One region of the Hoeflea sp. IMCC20628 genome, then DNA from elsewhere that is predicted to be linked to it. Evidence: riboswitches for the same ligand, from Rfam matches in the RefSeq annotation. Region 1 holds a riboswitch; the other holds the start of a gene.

The links. Region 1 has a riboswitch for cobalamin ahead of IMCC20628_RS05155 (CbtB-domain containing protein). Riboswitches for the same ligand answer to the same signal wherever they lie in the genome.
Region 2: it holds a riboswitch for cobalamin, as region 1 does, so the genes downstream of both, bluB (5,6-dimethylbenzimidazole synthase) here and IMCC20628_RS05155 (CbtB-domain containing protein) in region 1, are expected to answer to the same signal.

Annotation. Positions count from the first base shown of each region.
Region 1 is NZ_CP011479.1:1,104,644-1,108,478, forward strand. It holds gene IMCC20628_RS05145 (cobyric acid synthase) at 1-1,037, shown strand, start outside; cobalamin riboswitch at 1,088-1,464, shown strand; gene IMCC20628_RS05155 (CbtB-domain containing protein) at 1,513-1,692, shown strand; gene IMCC20628_RS05160 (CbtA family protein) at 1,705-2,448, shown strand; gene cobU (bifunctional adenosylcobinamide kinase/adenosylcobinamide-phosphate guanylyltransferase) at 2,445-2,969, shown strand; gene cobW (cobalamin biosynthesis protein CobW) at 2,974-3,835, shown strand, end outside.
Region 2 is NZ_CP011479.1:1,426,905-1,430,739, reverse strand. It holds gene phnD (phosphonate ABC transporter substrate-binding protein) at 59-970, opposite strand; gene phnC (phosphonate ABC transporter ATP-binding protein) at 1,027-1,908, opposite strand; cobalamin riboswitch at 2,090-2,271, shown strand; gene bluB (5,6-dimethylbenzimidazole synthase) at 2,320-3,000, shown strand; gene IMCC20628_RS06695 (DapH/DapD/GlmU-related protein) at 2,997-3,611, opposite strand; gene phnL (phosphonate C-P lyase system protein PhnL) at 3,608-3,835, opposite strand, start outside.

The sequences.
Region 1 (3,835 bases):
CCGGCGACATCGCCAATATGGGCTTTGCGACAGCGGCGGGTGTGCCGGTGGTGCTGGTCGGCGACATCGACCGTGGCGGCGTTATCGCCTCGGTGGTCGGCACCCACACGATCCTGACAGACGAAGACCGGGCGATGATTGCCGGCTATCTGATCAACAAGTTCCGCGGCGATGTCAGCCTGTTTGATGACGGCATCTCGGCGATTGACCGCTTTACCGGCTGGCCCTGTCTCGGAGTGATTCCATGGCTCAAATCCGCAGCACGTCTGCCGGCGGAAGATTCCGTGGCGCTGGAACGGCTGACGCGGGGTGAGGCGCGGGCGCTGAAGATCGCGGTCCCGGTGTTGTCGCGGATCGCCAATTTTGATGATTTCGATCCGCTCAGGGCCGAGCCGGAGGTGGAACTGGTGTTCGTGCGTCCGGGAGAACAGCTTCCCGATGACGCCGGTCTGGTGATCCTGCCCGGATCGAAATCCACCATCGCCGATCTTGCCGATCTCCGTCGTCAGGGCTGGGACAAGGATCTGCAGGCGCATCACCGGCGTGGCGGGCGGATCATCGGGATATGCGGCGGTTACCAGATGCTGGGGCGCAGTGTGTGCGACCCGCAGGCGGTGGAGGGCGGCGAGACCATGGCCGAGGGTCTGGGATTTCTCGATATCGAGACCGAGATGGCACCGGAGAAAACGGTGCGCAACATTCACGCACACTCGGCGGTACACGATGTCGCCTTGTCGGGCTACGAGATCCATCTCGGTGTCAGCCAAGGACCGGACTGTGCGCGGCCGATGACCATTCTTGACGGCCGTCCCGAGGGTGCAATGTCTTTCGATGGCAAGGTGTCGGGAACCTATCTGCATGGCCTGTTCGATTCGGATGCCTATCGCGCAAAGCTGCTTGCAGAATTTGGAATCCGCGGCGGGGAGACCAATTACCGGGCTGATGTCGATGCGGCACTTGATGAAATTGCTGCTGAACTTGACCGTCTCGTCGGATTTGAGCGCATCATGAGCGCTTCCGCACTGATTGGTCGCTGATAGGGCGCGCGATGGCGCAGTCTCGATTGACAGTCAGCAGCGTCACCCCTATCAATTGAGGTTCGAATGGTTCCAGAAACCCAAGTTGGTTTTCCGGATCAAAAGGGAATGCGACGAGATGGACCCAATCAGGGCATCTTTATCGCAGCCGACCCCGCGACTGTAGAGCGGTTAGGCAAATGTCACCGGCGCCGGGAGGCCAGAGTGACGGAAATGCAATGGTGTTTTTCCGTCAACTTGAAGCTCCGGACCGGACAAGCCACTGACGTGGCGGCATGATCAATCGGCGCGGACGCCTCTTTGTCTACGAATCGTCCCGTTTTCATGACCGCCATCACCGTTGGGAAGGCCGGCATTTGCTGATGATCGACGGCAACGTCGACGCGACCCGCGAGCCAGGAGACCTGCCATTCGCACCGGTTGAGAGCCGGACCTTCGGAAGAGTTCTCTTCCGAAGTCATTCACGGAGGTTGTCATGACTGCTAAGACTCAAACGCTTTCCCTGACCGATCGTATCGGCGCACGCACTGTTGCCGGCCTGATGGCATTGGTCATAGGTTCCATTCTGGTGTTCGGCGTTGGCCTTGCCAATTCCCAGACGCTGCACGATGCAGCGCACGACACCCGGCATTCCTACGGCTTTCCCTGCCACTAAGGGATTGATGTCATGATTGTCCGATTGCTCCTGGCGGCTCTGGCTGCCGGGCTCATTGCCGGTATGGCGATGACGCCCGCCCAGTATCTCAAAACCATTCCGCTGATCATGCAGGCTGAAGCCTACGAGAATGGCGAAGTTCCCCATAGTCACGGGGAGACTGAAAATGCCGTCGCAGCGCCTGCTGCGGAGGCTTATGGCCATAGCCATGGCGCCGAATCCCACACCGACGACTCCATGCTCGGCTTCGGCCGGTTTTGGGACACGGTTCTGGCCAATCTGGTGGCCGGCGCCGGCTTTGCCCTGATGCTTGCGGCTGCGGCATTGCTCACGGGGATCGGATTCCCGGAGGGCCGCGAGGGCGTGACGCGTGGCTTGCTGCTCGGGGCTGCGGCGTGGTTCTGCGTCCAGCTTGCCCCGTCGATGAGCCTGCCACCTGCGGTTCCCGGCTTTCCCTATGCCGATCTTGGCGATCGGCAGGGCTGGTGGATGATTACTGTTGCTGCCTCCGCGGTTGGTCTGTGGTGCATCGCGATGCGGCCGGAATGGCTGGTCAAGGTTGTGGGTGTAGTCCTCATCGTTGCGCCGCATGTCTGGGGTTCACCTGTGCCGGAAGACCTTTCAAGCGAAGTGCCTGCCTATCTTGCCTCGGCCTATGCGGCGGCGTCACTGGCGACAACGCTGTTCTTCTGGCTGCTGCTTGGCGGTCTGCTGGGGTCGTTCCTGTCGCGGGTTCCAGAGGAACAAACGGCGTGAGCGATCGCCTGCCACCGGTGACACTGGTGCTGGGCGGTGCCAGATCGGGCAAATCGGCTTTCGCCGAAGGGTTGGTCGAACGCGCGTCGCCCAGCCGGCTTTATCTGGCGACGGGCCAGGCGTGGGACGACGAAATGCGCGAGCGGATTGCTTCACACCGGCACCGGCGGGGCGAGGGTTGGGAGACCATCGAAGCCCCGGTTGAGCTGGCGCAAGCCCTTGAAACCCATGCACGCACCGACCGTCCGATGCTGGTCGATTGCCTGACGCTGTGGGTGACCAATCTGATGCTGGGCGAACACGACGTCGGCACAGCCTTTGACGGGCTTGCATCAACCATTCCGGCGCTCAAGGGCCCGGTGGTCCTTGTCTCCAATGAAGTCGGCTTGGGCATTGTGCCCGACAACGCCATGGCGCGGGCATTCCGTGACCATGCCGGCCGTCTCCACCAGTTAATTGCGGGCCTGGCCGACGAAGTCCATTTCGTCGCCGCCGGCCTGCCACTCAAAATGAAGGGTTGATCCCATGGTTGCTTCCAAGATTCCTGCCACTGTCATCACCGGTTTTCTCGGTGCCGGCAAGACCACGCTGATCCGCCACATGCTGGCAAACGCCAAGGGCAAGCGCATTGCGCTGATCATCAACGAGTTCGGCGATCTCGGTGTGGATGGCGATGTGCTCAAGGGCTGCGGCGACGAGGTCTGCAGCGCCGACGACATTGTCGAGCTGACCAATGGCTGCATCTGCTGCACCGTGGCCGATGATTTCATCCCGACCATGGAAAAGCTGCTGGCGCGCAAGGATCGGCCCGATCATATCGTTATCGAGACATCCGGCCTGGCGCTGCCGCAGCCGCTGGTCGCCGCCTTCAACTGGCCCGGCATCAAGACGCAAGTTACCGTCGATGGCGTGGTCACCGTGGTCGACAGCGCCGCTGTGGCCGCCGGCCGCTTTGCCCATGATCATGACAAGCTCGACGCGCAACGTCTGGCAGACGAGGGGCTCGATCATGAAAGTCCTTTGGAGGAACTGTTCGAGGACCAGCTCACTGCTGCCGATCTGATCATCCTCAACAAGGCCGATCTGATCAGCGCCGCAGAACTCGAAGGCGTTCGCGCCGGGATCGCCGCTCATCTGACGCGCAAGCCGATCTTTGTCGAGGCGCGGCAGGGCGAAGTGGCGCCGGAAGTGCTGCTGGGTCTGGGGATCGGCACTGAAGACGACATTGCCAACCGCAAATCGCATCACGACATCCACCATGCCGATGGTCACGAGCATGACCATGATCACGACGAGTTTGAAAGCTTTGTTGTCTCGCTCGGGCCTGTCAATGATGCGGCAGCGTTTAACGAAGGTCTCAAGTCCCTGATCACCACTCACGACATTC
Region 2 (3,835 bases), 320 kb from region 1:
ACAAGGAAAACCGCGGCCCCCTTTGCAAGAGACCGCGGCCGTTAGGCAGTGAGAAGGCTTACGAGCCGATCTTGGCTTTGCGAGCGTCGATGATGGCCTGGTAGAACGAGGCGTCAACTTCGGTGTAGCCCTTGTAATCGCCGCCCTGAATGGAAGCGAAGCACTCGGGATCGCTCTCGGGCAGCGTCATCATGAAGTCCTTGAACTTGGCCTTCATGTCGGTGTCCATGGTTGAACGGACGACGATCGGTCCGTTCGGGATCAGCGGCGACTGCCAGACCTGAACCAGATCACCCATGTCGACGATGCCCTTGTCGACCATCTTCTTCAAATTGCCCGATGTGTAGCCGTCCTTGAATTCGCCAACGCCGGAAGCCCAGGTGGTGCCTGCATCGAAGTTGCCCTTGACGACTTCCAGAACCAGGTTCTCGTGACCGCCGCCGAAGCCGGTCTCACCGAAATAGTCTGCGATCGGCATGCCGATGGCGGCAGGCAGCGTGACAGAAGGAACCAGGAAGCCCGAAGTCGAGTCGGGATCGGCGAAGCCAAGCTTCTTGCCCTTGAGATCTTCAAGCGTGGTGATGCCCGAATCCTTGCGCGCAACCATGACGGAGTAGTAGCCGGTGGCGCCATCAGTCTGGATCGTGGTCAGGATTGGCTCAACCGCTTTCGGATCTTCGAGATAGACCTTGGCATAGCCGGATGCGCCAAGTTCGGCGTAATCGAGCGTGCCGCCAAGCAGGCCCTGGATCACGCCGTCATAGTCGGCGGCAGGAAACAGCGAGACTTTTTCAACGCCGAGAACGGCTGGCAGGGTGTCGGTCATGCACTGGAAGCTGCGCAGACGGTCGGCTTCGTTTTCGCCACCGAGAATGCCGATGCGGAAGTCCTTGAGGTCTTCGGCAACAGCAGGCTGGACAGCGATGATGGCAGCGAACGAGGCCGCTGCGAGAAGGGCTTTTTTGAACATTGATCTGCTCCTGGTGAGATCCGGCAGGATGCCGGCTATTCCGTTGATGGGGCCTGTCACGCGGGCAAGGCGACCCCGGCGGCTGCAGGTTTGACGCAAAGCGCTGGCTGCAACGGACCGGTGGATTTCGGCTCGGCCGGCAGCACTGGGCGTCCGGCGGAAATCGATGTCGAGGTGATGGCTTCGGATATTTCGGCGCCGTCGGCGGAGGCGCCGTAGATCATCCGCACGGCCTCGGTGGTCAACTCGTCGGGCGAACCGTCAAACACCACCTTGCCGCCGGCCATGCCGATCACCCGCTCGCAATAGGCGCGCGCCGTATCAAGCGTGTGCAGATTGGTGATCACCGTGATGCCTTCGCGCTCATTGATGTCTTTGAGCGCGTCCATCACGATCTGCGCGTTGAGCGGATCAAGTGAGGCGATCGGCTCGTCGGCCAGCACCATCGAGGGCGACTGCATCAACGCCCGCGCGATGGCAACGCGCTGCTGCTGGCCGCCCGACAGGGTGCCCGCCATCTGCAATGCGGTCTGGGCGATGCCGAGACGCTCCAGAGCCATCAGAGCACTTGCGCGCTCTTCGACCGTAAAGATGTTGAGGATGTTGAGCACCGTGGAGCGATGATTGAGGCGACCGAGCAGCACATTGGTCAGCACATCAAGCCGCGGCACCAGATTGAACTGCTGGAATATCATTGCGCAGTCACGCTGCCAGTTGCGCAGATTTGAACCGCCGAGACCTGATACCGTCTTGCCCTTGAACCGGATCTCGCCGCTGCTCGTCGGCGTCAGCCGGTTGATCATGCGCAAAAGCGTTGACTTTCCGGCGCCAGAGCGCCCAATAACGCCGACCATCTGGCCTTCCGGGATCGACAGCGTGACAGCATCAACAGCGATATTTGTTCCAAATCGGCGGGTCACGTCGGTCAGTTCAAGCATGGGCAAATTCCCTCGAAATCATTTTTGGTCTTGCGACCTTCGAGGAGTGACCTAGCCCAGCCATGTGAAAGGCCAATGTCGGTTTGATGTCAGTTTTGTTACGCTCCACAGGCCCGCTTCCAAAACGGCCGACCGTCCGGCATTTGTGCCGTTGGCGGGCTTGCGCTCCCGTCTCCGCCGTGGCCCTATGCGCAGGTCTGGTGCCCGTCAAAAGCGGGAGAATCGGGAATTCGGTGAGACTCCGGAACGTGCCCAACGCTGTAACGGGGATGGTCTGCGCGACATGCCACTGGGCAAGCCCGGGAAGGCGCGCAGGTCAGATGATCCGAAGTCAGAAGACCGGCCAGATGTCATAGCCTTGCCGCACATGGACGGTGCAGTGGGGTGTTACGGATTGTTGGGGATCAAACAATGCCGAAGACATATATGCTGGCGCCTGCTGTCAGCTTTTCAAGCTCGGAACGAGACGCCGTATACAAGGCCATCTTCACCCGCCGCGACGTGCGCGACCAGTTCCTGCCGGACCCGGTTCCGGGTGACGTGCTGCGGCGGCTTTTGCAAGCCGCGCATCACGCGCCGTCCGTGGGTTTCATGCAGCCCTGGAATTTCATCACCATCCGGAGCCAGTCGGTTCGCGATCAAATTGCCGATGCGTTTGGGCGCGCCAATGATGAAGCCGTCAAACTTTTTCCCGAAGAACGGCAATCCAAATACAAATCATTGAAGCTTGAAGGCATTCGCAAGGCGCCGCTCAACATCTGCATCACCTGCGACCGCAACCGCAGCGGAGAGGTGGTTCTGGGCAAAACCCACAATTCCAGCATGGATCTCTACAGCACGGTCTGTGCAGTGCAGAACCTCTGGCTCGCCGCACGCGCCGAAGGCATTGGCATGGGCTGGGTCAGCATTTTTCGCGACGCTGATCTCAAATCCATTCTCGACATTCCCGAGCGGATCGAAATCGTCGCCTATCTCTGCCTCGGCTATGTCGATGAGCTCTATGAGCAGCCGGAACTGGAGGTCAAAGGCTGGAACCGGAGGCTGCCGCTCGACGATCTGATTTTCGAGGAGCGCTGGCAGGACGAAACCTAGCCGCCTTGTTTTTCGATGAATTCCTCGACCGGCAGCGTGCGGAAATCCTGCAGCGCCGCATGCAGCTTCTCGTGCTCCCAGTCCCACCAGGCCAGCGCGTCGAGGCGGCGGGCGATGTCATCGGAAAACCGCTGCCGGATGGTGCGCGCCGGCACGCCGACGGCGATGGCGAAATCAGCGACATCTTTTGTGACCACCGCGTTGGCGCCGATGATGGCGCCATTGCCGATGCTCACACCCGGCATCACCACCGCGCCATGCCCGATCCAGGTATCATGGCCGATCGTGATCCGCTGCCCGGCGCGCCAGTCGAAGAAATCCTGATTGTCAGTCTCACCGTCAAAATACCACGACGAGCGATAGCTGAAGTGATGCAACGACGCCTGCTCCATCGGGTGCATGCTGGCATAGATCCGTACATGACTGGCGATATTGGCGAATTTGCCGATGCTCGCATAGGCTATCTGGGTGTTCTCGACGCAGTAGGAATAATCCCCCATGGTCGAGTGCGCCACAGTGCAATGAGCGCCTACTTCGGTGTAGCGGCCTAGACTGGATTCGACGATCTTGGCGCTGTCATGCACCAGCGGCGTATCGGACAGCCGGGTCATGCTGCCGTCTTTCCGGTGGCAAAAGCCGATACGTCAATCACATGATCGGCCACTGCATTGCGCACGTCCTGATCGTGGAAAATGCCGAGCAGTGCAGCGCCATCGGCCTTCTTGCGGGCAATCAGATCGATTACGACTTCGCGGTTGGCTGCATCCAGCGATGCTGTCGGCTCATCGAGCAACAGGATCGGGTGATCGGTAATGAAGCCGCGGGCAATATTGAC